Regions from separate parts of the Ruminococcus sp. AF17-12 genome, predicted to be linked through region 2. Evidence: predicted binding sites of a transcription regulator. Region 2 holds the regulator's gene; the other holds the start of a gene.
The links. Region 2 encodes NrdR, which represses ribonucleotide reductase genes. Its sites were predicted from a motif close to CACNANATNTNGTG; they were not measured.
Positions count from the first base shown of each region.

Region 1: DWW77_RS04920 (ribonucleoside triphosphate reductase) is a predicted target of NrdR. The motif match lies at 4,566-4,579, and genes of this name have one in related genera.

Region 1 covers NZ_QUGY01000003.1:273,466-280,645, reverse strand. Annotated here, with positions in the region: gene DWW77_RS04940 (nucleotidyltransferase family protein) at 1-851, shown strand, start outside; gene glmM (phosphoglucosamine mutase) at 866-2,212, shown strand; gene DWW77_RS04930 (tetratricopeptide repeat protein) at 2,221-3,279, shown strand; gene hflX (GTPase HflX) at 3,281-4,516, shown strand; gene DWW77_RS04920 (ribonucleoside triphosphate reductase) at 4,731-7,103, shown strand.
Region 2 covers NZ_QUGY01000013.1:55,892-63,071, forward strand. Annotated here, with positions in the region: gene sigG (RNA polymerase sporulation sigma factor SigG) at 1-343, opposite strand, end outside; gene DWW77_RS13735 (YlmC/YmxH family sporulation protein) at 457-711, opposite strand; gene nrdR (transcriptional regulator NrdR) at 850-1,299, shown strand; gene gdhA (NADP-specific glutamate dehydrogenase) at 1,491-2,825, opposite strand; gene DWW77_RS13750 (aminotransferase class I/II-fold pyridoxal phosphate-dependent enzyme) at 3,046-4,263, shown strand; gene DWW77_RS13755 (citrate/2-methylcitrate synthase) at 4,511-5,872, shown strand; gene DWW77_RS13760 (YqeG family HAD IIIA-type phosphatase) at 5,894-6,400, shown strand; gene DWW77_RS13765 (shikimate kinase) at 6,397-6,906, shown strand; gene efp (elongation factor P) at 6,993-7,180, shown strand, end outside.

The DNA.
Region 1 (7,180 bases), on a different contig from region 2:
AGCTTGCACCGGTAGGCCCGAAGGGCGAGATCATTATGGACTATTCCATCCATGATGCACTGGAGGCAGGATTCAACAAGGTCGTATTTATCATCCGCAAAGACCTTGAAGATGAATTCAAAAAAGTGATCGGAGACCGTATCTCCAACATTACAGAAGTTGCTTATGCATTCCAGGAGATCGACGATCTTCCGGGCAATTTTACAAAACCGGCGGACCGTACCAAGCCATGGGGAACCGGACATGCTGTACTGGCAGCAAAGAAAGTCCTTTCCGAGCCATTCGCTGTGATCAATGCAGATGACTACTACGGAAAAGAAGCCTACGTAAAGGTGCATGACTACCTGGTACAGGATCATCCGCAGGATGGCCCGATGCACATCTGCATGGCAGGTTTCCGCCTTGGAAATACATTAAGTGACAACGGAAGCGTCACAAGAGGAGTGTGCCATATTGAGGACGGCAAGCTTGTGGGCGTTACAGAGACACATAACATCTTCAAGACAGCAGACGGCGCAGAGACAAGAAATGACGATGGTACAGCAGAAACACTGGATACAAAGAGCCTTGTTTCCATGAATATGTGGGGACTGACACCGGAATTTATGGAGATCCTTGAGAAAGGCTTCGTTGAGTTTCTTGGCGGGATCAAAGAGGGAGACATCAAAAAAGAGTATCTTCTTCCTGAGCTTATCGACCAGCTGATCCATTCCGGAAAAGCAGCGGTAGATGTTCTTGAGACAAAGGACGAGTGGTTCGGTGTTACCTATCAGGAGGATAAGGCATCTGTACAGGCTGCATTCAAAAAACTTACAGATGACGGCGTTTATCCGGAAGGACTGTATCAGTAATAAAGGAGAACATTATGGGTAAATATTTCGGAACAGATGGTTTTCGTGGTGAAGCAAATGTAAAACTTACAGCAGATCATGCATTTCGCGTGGGACGTTATCTCGGCTGGTATTACGGCAGAGATCACAAGGCGAAGATCGTGATCGGCAAGGATACAAGAAGAAGCAGTTACATGTTTGAGTATGCCCTTGCGGCAGGACTTACCGCATCCGGAGCAGATGCCTATCTGCTTCATGTAACCACAACTCCAAGTGTATCCTATGTGGTACGTACAGAAGATTTTGACTGCGGTATCATGATTTCCGCAAGCCATAATCCGTTTAATGATAATGGGATCAAGGTCCTTAATGAGAACGGACAGAAGATTTCCGCAGATATTGAAGCACGTATCGAGGCATATCTGGACGGCGAGATCGAGGAGCTTCCGCTGGCAACCGGAGAAGATATCGGCTGTACTGTGGATTTTGCATCCGGAAGAAACCGTTATATCGGACATCTGATCTCTATCCCATGCCATGATTTCAAAAATATCAAGGTTGGGCTGGATTGCTCCAACGGAAGCTCATCCGCCATTGCCAAGAGCGTTTTTGACGCACTTCGTGCAAAAACCTATGTGATCAACAATGAGCCAAACGGAACCAACATTAACCGTGGCTGCGGTTCCACACACATTGAAGTTCTGAGACAGTTCGTGGTAGATAAAGGCTTGGATATCGGTTTTGCATACGATGGTGATGCAGACCGCTGTATCGCCGTAGACCACCGCGGAAACATCATTGACGGTGATAAGATCATGTATGTGTGCGGCAAATATTTAAGAGAGAAAGGCCAGCTCAACGGAAATACAGTTGTAACAACCGTTATGTCCAATCTTGGTCTTTACAAGTCTCTGGAGCGTGAAGGCATCGACTATGAGCAGACTGCAGTTGGTGACAAATACGTTGCCGAGAACATGATGGAAAACAATTACAGTATCGGTGGTGAACAGTCCGGACATATCATCTTCAGCCGCTATTCCGCTACCGGTGACGGGATCCTGACTTCTCTTATGATCATGGAGGCATGTGTAGATCAGAAGGCTACACTCTGCGACCTTGCAAAGGAGATGAAGGTTTATCCGCAGCTTCTCCGGAATGTGCGTGTTTCCGACAAGAAAACAGCACTGGAGAACGAAAAGGTAAAAGCAGCCATTGAGGCAGCCGCAGAGGCACTTGGTGATGACGGACGTATCCTGGTACGTGAGAGTGGTACAGAGCCGCTGATCCGTGTTATGGTAGAAGCGGGAACGGATGATCTCTGCCATAAATATGTAGATAGTGTTGTTGATGTGATGGAAGCCGAAGGGCTTGTTGTAGAATAAGGAATTCCATGAAAAAAACAAAGACCGTATTGATTCTTGCAGCCGTTACAGGAGCCTTGCTTCTGGGCGGCTGTGGCAGTGAAAAAACAAAAATATATGAACAGGCCGGAAAGGATCTTTCCCAGGGAAGCTACAAGTATGCCCTGGAGGAGTACCAGAGCTCGATCCAGAACGGAGTGAAGCTGGCACAGTCCTATCGCGGGGCAGGTATCGCAAGCCTGCGTCTTGGCAAATATGAGGATGCGGTGAATAGCTTCACGGAAGCTCTGAACTGCGATAAAGTAAGCAAAAGCCTTCGTAAGGATATCCTGTCCTACCGGGCTACTGCAGAGCTGAAGTCTGGAAAATACGAGGATGCCATGGCAGACTGCCAGACACTTGGAGAAGATTTTTCCATGGATGCAGGTAGTTATTTCCTCACCGGAAAGGTTGCCCTTGCCATGGATTCCTACGAAGAAGCCGCATCTAACTTCAAACAGGCCTATGGAGAAGATTCCACCTATGATATGGCGATCGAGATCTATGAGGCATATCTGGACAAGGATATGGAAGCGGACGGAACCAGATATCTGGAAGCTGCTCTTTCTTCTGAGGCCAAGGATGCCCAGGACCACTGTGACAGAGGCCGTGTCTACTACTATATGGAAGACTACAGCAACGCAAAAAAAGAGCTTCTGGAAGCAACCAAGAAGGATAATACGGAAGCATTGCTTCTTCTGGGAATGGTATATCTGGCCCAGGATGATGTGGAAAATGCCCAGGCAATGTACAAGCAGTATATTTCCGCAGTGGGTGATTCCGCCAAGGGCTATAATGGTCTGGCACTGTGCGATATCCGAAGCGGAGATTATGATTCCGCTCTTGATAACATCACAAAAGGCCTTCCGACAGCTACCACAGACGAGATGCAGAGTCTTCTGTTCAATGAGATCGTAGCCTATGAAAAAAAGCTGGATTTTGCTACTGCACTGACCAAGGTCCAGGAATATATTGAGATGTTCCCTGAAGATTCCGCTGCAAAAAAAGAGCGGGCTTTCCTGAAAACCAGAACGTCTTCGGAGGGCTGATATGGAATATTTTGAGGAAATACAGGACAGGGTTATCCTGATCGGTGTCCAGGCAGATCGGGGGGATGACATGGAGGAATCCCTGGATGAGCTTGGAGAACTTGCGGCTACGGCAGGTGCGGCGGTTGCAGGCAGGATCATTCAGAATCGTGAGGCCGTACATCCGGGCACCTATATCGGAAAAGGCAAGATCGAAGAGGTAAAGGGTCTTCTCTATGCCCTGGATGCCAATGGTGTGATCTGTGACGATGAGCTTTCTCCTGCCCAGATGAATAATCTGGAGCGGGAGCTGGAGTGCAAGGTTATGGATCGTACCCTGCTGATCCTTGACATTTTTGCGAAGCGTGCCGTCACAAGTGAAGGCAAGATCCAGGTAGAGCTTGCACAGCTTCGTTACCGGTCTGCACGTCTTGTGGGACTACGTTCTTCTCTTTCGCGACTTGGAGGAGGAATCGGAACCAGAGGCCCCGGTGAGAAAAAGCTGGAGACAGACCGTCGTCTGATCCGGAACAGGATTTCCGCACTGAAGCAGGAGCTTTCCCAGGTGGAAAAGCACAGAGAGCTGATCCGTTCCAGAAGAGCTGTGGGAAATCTGAAGACAGCAGCCATTGTCGGCTATACCAATGCAGGAAAGTCAACGCTTCTGAATACACTGACAGGCGCCTCGGTGCTTTCGGAGGATAAGCTGTTTGCCACACTGGATCCGACTACCCGTCTTCTGACACTGGATGACGGACAGCAGCTTCTTCTTACGGATACCGTAGGCTTTATCCGCAAGCTTCCCCACAATCTGGTGGAAGCCTTCAAAAGTACTCTGGAGGAAGCCAAATATGCGGATTATATCATTCATGTGGTAGATGCATCCAATCCTCAGGCGGAGATACAGATGCATATCGTATATGAAACCCTGAAAGAGCTTGGTGCTCTGGGAAAAAAGACGATCACACTTTTTAACAAGCAGGACCGTGTTTCCGGGGAGAGCTTCCGGGATCTCCGGGCAGACCATACGCTGAAGATTTCCGCACGGACAGGAGAGGGGCTTGAGGAATTTAAGCAGCTTCTTTCTGAGATACTGGCAGAAGGACAGATTTATATGGAACGGCTTTTTCCTTATTCGGAGGCCGGTCAGATCCAGCTGATCCGTGAGTATGGACAGCTTCTTTCGGAAGAGTATACCGAAGGAGGGATTGCTGTAAAAGCAAGAGTTCCGCGGGAAATCTATCCGAAAGTCACATAATGTTAAAATATCTACTCAGTACCATATATAGTACCGTGAACAAAACGGGCACTATATATGGTACTTTTTATGTTGACGCAAAGAGGCGTGTCTGATACAATAAGCCTACAGCGCTTTGAACACAGATTGTGAAACGGAGTGTGTTCGTAAGCAGGCAAGTGAGGCGGAATGAAATATCCGCTTATAAATAAATGCATGAGGGAGGCATTTTCTTATGTTTCAGGTAGTAAAAAGAGACGGTGAATTAGACGAATTTAAAATGGGGAAGATCACTGCGGCAATTGATAAGGCATTTGATGCCAAAGGTAAGAATTACAGTTCGGATATGATCGATCTTCTGGGACTTCGTGTTACAGCGGATTTTCAGAATAAGATCGAGAACAACCGGATTTCTGTTGAGGATATCCAGGACAGTGTGGAGAACGTACTGATCCAGGCCGGATATTCTGATGTTGCCAAGGCGTATATCCTTTATCGTAAGCAGCGTGAGAAGATCCGCAATATGAAATCCACCATCCTTGACTATAAAGAAATCGTAAACAGCTATGTAAAGGTTGAGGACTGGCGTGTAAAGGAGAACTCAACGGTTACTTATTCTGTAGGAGGTCTGATCTTAAGCAACTCCGGAGCAGTTACCGCAAACTACTGGCTGTCTGAGATCTACGACAACGAGATCGCAGATGCACACAGAAATGCAGATATCCATATCCATGATCTGTCCATGCTGACCGGTTACTGTGCAGGCTGGTCCCTGAAGCAGCTGATCCGAGAGGGACTTGGTGGTATTGAGGGTAAGATCACTTCTGCACCTGCAAAGCATTTAAGTGTACTCTGCAACCAGATGGTAAATTTCCTGGGTATCATGCAGAACGAGTGGGCGGGCGCACAGGCATTTTCATCCTTTGATACTTATCTGGCACCTTTTGTAAAGGCAGACAACCTTTCCTATCCGGAGGTTAAGAAATGCATTGAGTCCTTTGTATATGGCGTAAATACTCCAAGCCGCTGGGGCACTCAGGCACCATTTTCCAACATTACACTGGACTGGACCGTTCCGGACGACCTTGCAGAGCTTCCGGCTATCGTAGGCGGCAAGGACATGGATTTCAAATATAAGGACTGTAAGAAAGAAATGGATATGGTCAATAAGGCATTTATCGAGACCATGATCGAGGGAGATGCCAACGGACGTGGATTCCAGTATCCGATCCCGACCTACTCCATCACAAAGGAATTCGACTGGTCTGATACCGAGAACAACCGTCTTCTCTTTGAGATGACTTCCAAGTACGGTACTCCGTATTTTTCCAATTATATCAACAGTGATATGAAGCCAAGCGACATCCGCAGCATGTGCTGCCGCCTCCGCCTGGATCTCCGTGAGCTCCGCAAAAAGAGTGGTGGATTCTTTGGCTCCGGTGAGAGTACAGGCTCTGTAGGCGTTGTTACCATCAATATGCCGCGTATCGCATACCTTTCCAGAACGCCGAAGGAATTTTATCAGCGCCTGGACCACATGATGGATATCTCCGCAAGATCTCTTCATATCAAGAGAGATGTGATCAGTAGGCTTCTGGATGAGGGACTGTATCCGTACACGAAGAGATATCTTGGAAGCTTTGACAATCATTTTTCCACCATCGGTCTTGTGGGAATGAACGAAGCGGGCTTAAATGCCTGCTGGCTGAAAAAAGACATGACAGATCCGGAAACCCAGAAGTTTACAAAAGAGGTTCTGGAGCATATGAGAAGCCGTCTTTCAGACTATCAGGAGCAGTATCCGGGAGAGCTTTTCAATCTGGAGGCAACACCGGCAGAGTCCACTGCATACCGTCTTGCCAAACACGACAGAAGCCGTTATCCGGATATCAAAACAGCGGGAAAAGAGGGCGACACTCCGTATTACACAAACAGCTCTCATCTGCCGGTTGATTACACTGCGGATATTTTTGACGCACTGGATATTCAGGACGATCTGCAGACTCTGTATACTTCAGGAACCGTATTCCATGCATTCCTTGGGGAGAAACTTCCGGACTGGAAGGCAGCGGCAGCGCTGGTACGTAAGATCGCAGAGAATTATCGCCTGCCCTATTACACCATCTCACCGACCTATTCCGTATGTCAGGAGCATGGCTACATCAGCGGCGAGCATTTCACCTGCCCGAAATGTGGAAAGAAGGCTGAGGTTTACAGTCGTATCACAGGATATTACCGTCCTGTACAGAACTGGAATGATGGTAAGACCCAGGAGTACAAGAATCGTACCCTCTATGATATTACCCATTCCCAGCTGAAAAAGGTCCACACCAGTGTGATGACCATGAAGGGTGACGAGGTGGAGATCCAGCCTGTGGAATCTCATAAATATCTTTTTACGACCAGCACTTGTCCGAACTGCCGTATGGCAAAGAAAATGCTGGAAGGCGAAGAACTGGAGATCATCGATGCTGAGCAGAATCCCGAGCTTGTCAAGCAGTATGGGATTCGTCAGGCCCCGACGCTTGTCATTACTGACGGGGCGAAGGTTAGGAAGTATGTGAATGCTTCTAATATACAGAAGTATGTAGACGAAGAGTTGGATTGAGTTTTTTGCCAAAATAACTGTAAGTAAAAAATGGATGGCTGGACGCATGTCTGTTGGATGTGTGTCTGGCCTTTTTT
Region 2 (7,180 bases):
TGACCCGTATGCTGTTGTTATCACGGAGATATCTTCGGATCTCTCCGATGATCATGGGAACTGCATAGGTGGAAAATTTTACCTGAAGAGTGGTGTCGAAATTATCGATCGCTTTGATCAGGCCGATGCAGCCGATCTGAAAAAGGTCATCCGGATTTTCACTGCTGTTCTGAAAACGCCGGATCACGCTTAAAACAAGCCGCAGATTGCCTTTGATGTACAATTCCCTGGCTTCTTCATCGCCAGCTTTGATTCTTTTAAAGAGCTCCGCCTTTTCTTCCTGATCGAGAACGGGAAGGGTTGAGGTATTTACTCCGCAGATTTCAACTTTATTCAGTGCCATCTTAGAATCCTCCTTGTCTTGTCAGTACATTAAGATGATTCTCAGAGGGCGGTTGAAATATACTTTTTCAGGGAAAATATAAAAAATAAAGGGCCTTGACAATAAGGAGGTATTTATTCTCCGGACAGCAGTTTTTCATTACGGAAATCAACAAGGATGATATCTTCGCCGATCTGGCGGATGCAGTCCCATGGAATGGAATATTCATTTTCTTTGGAAAAACACCAGCAAAATTTTCCCGGTTCCGGCATGATCAGGGCTTTCAGACGTGCGGTTTCACAGCAGAATTCCACATCAAGAGGGCAGCCAAGACTGCGGCAGGTATGGATATTGATCACTTCTTTTTGTTTCAGCTCACAGATGCGCATAAATTCATCACCTGGTATGATTTTATGGAAAATCTGTAAAATTTATGCAAGTCCGATTATTGACACATTATGTGCATTTATTTTATAATAAAAACAAATTTAGTAATGATTTACTGATCCGGAAAGGGGGAGAGTTCTGTGAGATGTCCGTTCTGTAACCAGGATAATACAAGAGTTGTAGATTCCAGACCTGTAGAGGATACCAATTCCATCCGCCGCCGCCGTCTCTGTGATGCCTGCGGAAAGCGTTTTACAACTTATGAGAAGGTGGAAACGATTCCGCTGACTGTGATCAAGAAGGATCAGAACCGGGAAAGCTATAAACGTTCCAAGATCCAGGATGGTGTTCTTCGTGCTTGCTATAAGCGCCCCATTCCCATTGAGAGAGTGGAAGAGATGATCGATTCCATAGAAGGAGATATTTTCCGGTCAGAAGACCGTGAGATCAGCAGTACCAAGATCGGAGAGATCGTTATGGAGCATCTGAAGGATCTGGATGCGGTGGCGTATGTACGATTTGCGTCTGTATACAGAGAGTTTAAAGATGTCAGTACCTTTATGGATGAGCTGAAGAAGCTGATCAATTAAGAGATTAAATGAATAGACTGCAAATGCAGGAGATTTCAGGCCGATTGTCAAAAGACAACCGGCCTTTTTTGAAACATGAATGTTCGATTTTTCAGAGATCGTAAAAGTGGATACAAAAAAACAGGAACCGCCTGGGAAAAATCCTCTGCGGTCCCTGCTATAAATATATATTAATGATTCAGGAAACTTAATTAAACAATACCCTGAGCTTTCATAGCGTCAACAACTTTTTCGAAGCCGGCGATGTTTGCACCTACAACATAGTTGTCTTCCATACCGTAACGTTTAGCAGCGTCATCAGCTTTGTGGAAGATATCGATCATGATGTGGTGGAGTTTCTCATCAACCTCTTCTCTTGTCCAGGAAAGTCTCATGGAGTTCTGGCTCATCTCAAGTGCAGATGTGGCAACACCGCCAGCGTTTGCGGCTTTACCAGGCATGAAGAGAACACCGTTCTCCTGAAGGTATGTTGTTGCATCAAGAGTAGTAGGCATGTTTGCACCTTCAACGACGTATTTGCAGCCATTTGCAACCAGTGTTTTAGCTCCGTCAAGACCAAGCTCGTTCTGAGTAGCACATGGAAGGTAGATATCACATTTGATATTCCAGATGCCAAGTCCCTCAGTGTAGGTAGCACCCTCAACACGGTCTGCATATTCTTTGATACGTCCACGTTTTACTTCTTTGATATCCTTTACGACGTCAAGGTTGATTCCGTTCGGATCGTAGACATATCCGTTGGAGTCGTTCATTGCAACAACCTTGGCACCAAGCTGAGTAGCTTTCTCAACAGCGTAAATAGCTACATTACCGGAACCTGTTACAACGATTGTTTTTCCTTCTACGGAATCATTGTGAGCTTTGGCGATCTCGTTGAGCATGTATACAACACCGTAACCGGTAGCCTCTGTACGGATCAGGGAACCTCCGAAGGAAAGACCCTTTCCTGTAAGGACACCCTCATAAAGGCCACGGATTCTCTTATACTGTCCGAAGAGATAACCGATCTCACGTCCGCCGACACCGATGTCACCAGCCGGAACATCTGTATCTGCGCCGATATATTTGCAAAGCTCTGTCATAAAGCTCTGGCAGAATGCCATAACCTCTCTGTCAGATTTACCCTTAGGATCGAAGTTGGAGCCACCTTTTCCACCGCCGATCGGAAGACCTGTAAGAGAGTTTTTAAAGGTCTGCTCAAAACCAAGGAATTTCAGGATACCCTGATTTACAGAAGGATGGAATCTTAAGCCGCCTTTGTATGGTCCGATGGCGCTGTTGAACTGAACACGATATCCCTTGTTAACCTGTACAGTTCCGTTATCATCGATCCACGGTACTTTGAAGGAGATGATCCTCTCTGGCTCTACAAGACGCTCAAGGATAGAAAGTTTACGATACTCTTCCTCATTTTTGTCAATTACGACTTTAAGGGAATCGAGAACTTCCTTAACTGCCTGATGGAATTCTGGCTCGCCAGGATTCTGTGCTACAACTCTTTCATAAACTTCTTCTGTGTAAGACATTGTTGTTTCCTCCTCATCACATATTAAATTGCGTTGAAAACTAAATTCGAGTGCTATTATACATTAACATGCTAAAAAAGGGAAGTGCTAAATTTAATTTTTTTAAATTTTTATTTCTTGCGTTGAAAGCCTAAATGTGAGATGATATAGAATAAATATTTTTTGACTATGAAATTAAAATGGTTAAATAATAGTGAAAATTAGAAGAGGAGTGGTTTTTATGAGAACATTCGGGAAATCATCAAAGCTTGACAACGTGCTGTACGATGTGCGCGGACCGGTTGTGGATGAGGCTGCCAGAATGGAAGAAGATGGAATGGAGATTCTGAAGCTGAATATTGGTAATCCGTATCCGTTTGGGTTTTCAGCACCTCAGGAAGTGATCCTGGATATGCTGAGTAATGTTCGTACTTCCCAGGGATATTCCGATTCCAAGGGCATTTTTTCTGCAAGAAAAGCGATCATGCAGTATGCACAGCTTCGCGGGATCCCGGGAGTTACCATTAATGATATTTATACGGGAAATGGTGTCAGTGAACTGATCAACCTCTGTATGCAGGCGCTGCTTGATAACGGGGATGAGATCCTGATCCCGGCTCCGGATTATCCGTTGTGGACAGCTACTGCAACACTGGCAGGCGGAAATGTAGTTCATTATATCTGTGACGAACAGTCTGACTGGTATCCGGATATTGAGGATATCAAGAGCAAGATCACACCAAGGACCAAGGCGATCGTTATCATCAATCCCAATAACCCTACAGGTGCAGTATATCCGAAGGAGATCCTGGAACAGATCGCAGACATTGCAAGAGAAAATGAGCTGATCATCTTTTCTGATGAGATCTATGACCGTCTTGTTATGGATGGATATAAACATACTTCGATTGCATCCCTTGCACCCGATGTGTTCTGTGTAACATTTTCAGGCTTGTCCAAGTCTCATATGATCGCAGGTTTCCGCATCGGATGGATGATCTTAAGTGGTGCAAAAAGTAAGGCGAAGGGTTATATAGAGGGAATCAATATGCTCTCTTCCATGCGTCTCTGCTCAAATGTTCCGGCACAGTCTATTGTACAGACTGCACTTGGCGGATATCAGAGTGTCAATGAATATACGCAGCCGGGCGGACGTGTTTATGAGCAGAGAGACTTTATTTACAAGGCACTGAATGATATTCCGGGAATTTCCGTTGTAAAACCACATGCGGCATTTTATATATTCCCGAAGATCGATACTGAGAAATTCAATATTTTCAATGATGAACAGTTTGCTTTGGATTTTCTTCATGAGAAACAGGTGCTTGTTGTTCCGGGCAAGGGATTCAACTGGAACCAGCCGGATCACTTCCGTATTGTTTATCTGCCGGATATCCGCCAGCTTGACAAGGCAATGAAGAAGATGAAAGAGTTCTTTGCTACATATAAGCAGGGCTGATCGCAGATAGACAAGAAGAGATTTGCGATCCGCATTCGCTGCCTGCTCATAACCGATAAACTGTAAAGCAGGTATTCGGTTATATTTTCGGCATAGACCGGAACCGAAAAAAATGTTATAATATATCTGAAATATCCCGGCCAGCTACGCCGGGATATACAAATAAGACCAGAATTGCTTGAGAGGGGAATGAGGAGGGACCGTTATCGAACAGCAATAAAACAGAAATCGAAAGGGGAAATAACTGATGAGCAAATTCAACATGAAAGTGACACCTGAGATTGAGAAACTTACCCAGATCTGTCGTGAGAATGACAAACTGGATCTGTCTTTATATGGCAAATACGATGTCAAGCGAGGCTTGCGTGACCTGAATGGAAAGGGTGTCCTTGCAGGACTGACCCAGATCTCCAATGTCCAGGCAACGAAGATCGTGGACGGAAAAGAGGTTCCCTGCGCAGGTAAGCTTTCTTATCGCGGGTATGACATTAAGGATCTGACAAATGGTTTTATCAATGACCGGCGCTTCGGTTTTGAGGAAGTAACCTATCTGCTTCTTTTCGGAAAGCTTCCGGATCAGGAAGAACTGAATGGATTTTCCGGGATTCTTGCGAACCAGCGTATGCTTCCGCGGAATTTTGTAAGGGATGTCATTATGAAGGCACCATCCAGAGATATTATGAACGCTCTGTCAAGAAGCGTGCTGACACTTTATTCCTACGACAAAGACCCGGATAATATTGAACTGGAGAATGTGCTCCGTCAGTGTATCAACCTGATCAGCGTTTTCCCGCTGTTATCTGTTTATGCATATCAGGCCTATAACCACTATGAGAAAGGCAAGAGTCTTTATATCCATCAGCCTAAAAAGAAGCTTTCCACAGCTGAGAATATCCTGCGTCTGTTAAGACCGGATAAGAAGTATACGGCACTGGAGGCAGAGATCCTTGATATTGCTCTGATCCTTCATATGGAGCATGGCGGTGGTAATAACTCTACTTTTACTACACATGTGGTTTCCTCTTCCGGGACAGATACGTATTCTGCGATCGCGGCAGCACTAGGTTCTCTGAAAGGCCCGAAACACGGCGGTGCCAACATCAAAGTCGTAAAAATGTTTAACGATATGCGTAAACACGTACATGACTACAGTGATGAAGAGGAGATCAGTGCATACCTTAAGAAGCTTCTTCATAAAGAGGCCTTTGATAAACGTGGACTGATCTATGGTATGGGACATGCGATCTATTCTGTTTCAGATCCACGTGCAGAAGTCTTTAAAGGCTATGTGGAACAGCTTGCAAGAGAAAAGGGCAGAATGAAGGATTATCAGCTGTATGCTGCAGTAGAGCGTCTTGCACCAAAGGTTATCGCAGAGGAGCGTAAGATCTATAAGGGTGTCAGTGCCAATGTGGATTTTTACAGCGGATTTGTTTACAGCATGCTGGATCTGCCGCTGGAGCTTTACACACCGATGTTTGCTATTGCACGTATCGTAGGCTGGAGCGCACATCGTATGGAAGAGCTTATCAATGTGGATAAGATCATCCGTCCCGCATATAAGAATGTCCTTCCGGAAGCAGAGTATATTCCTCTTTGCGAGCGATAGGAAAGGACTGAGGTGGAATAGATGTTCAGATGTTTTTTTCCGGATGAATATCTGGATTCTGCGTATGGGATCGATTATGAGAAGCTGTACAAAGAAGGATACAGAGGGTTGCTCTTCGATATCGATAATACTATTGTTCCCCACGGGGCACCGGCAGATGACCGGGCAAAGAAACTGTTTGAAAAGCTAAGGGCTCTCGGGTTTCGATACTGTTTTGTATCCAATAACCAGAAACCTCGTGTAGAGCCCTTTGCCAAAGCAGTAGAGGGGGATTTTATAGAAAATGCCCATAAACCGGCTGGGAAAAATTATAAAAAAGCCTGCCAGGTGATCGGAACCGATCTTGACAGGACGATTTTTATAGGAGATCAGCTGTTTACGGATATTTATGGAGCAAAGAGGGCGGGGATCCGGACGATCCTTGTGAAACCGATTCATCCAAAAGAGGAGATCCAGATCGTGCTGAAGCGTTATCTGGAAAAAATAGTATTACATTTTTACCAAAAAGAGGAGGGAAAGAATTCATGAACCATATTGTAATCATCGGCTTTATGGGTTCAGGAAAGACACGAGTTGGAAAGAGACTGGCGAAGGACCTGGGGCTTCCGTTTATTGACGTGGACAGACTGATCGTGAAAAAAATGAACATGTCAGTAAAGGAGATATTTGAACGCTTTGGAGAAGCATTTTACCGTGCGCTGGAGACTATGGCAGTCAAGGAACTGTCCACAGACAGCGAACGGAAGGTAATCTCTGTAAGTGCGGGATTGCCTCTTCAGGAGCAGAACCAGAAATATCTCCAGAGTATGGGAACGATCATCTATCTGAAGGGATCTGCCGCAACGTTGATCAAACGTCTGGAAGGAAGTAACAATCCCACATTGGAAGGAACTGAGAATAAAGAAGAGAAGATCAAGAAACTTCTGAAACAGAGAGATCCGGTTTATGAGAAGTTTGCGGACATTAAAGTTGTCACAGGAGTGAAGCCTTTTGATGAACTGATCGCAGAAATTGAAGAAAAATTGAAGGCTTAAACAAAAAAACAGTTGAAAAATGGCAAAAGGTATTATAGAATAATCCATAGCGAAAAAGAACCGCATATATTAAGGAGGAAATATTTATGATTTCAGCAGGTGATTTCAAAAATGGTATCACACTTGAAATTGATGGAAACGTATGTCAGATCGTTGAATTCCAGCATGTAAAACCAGGAAAAGGCGCAGCCTTTGTAAGAACAAAATACAAGAACATTATCACAGGCTCTGTATTAGAGAAATCCTTCCGTCCTACAGAGAAATTCCCGGTAGC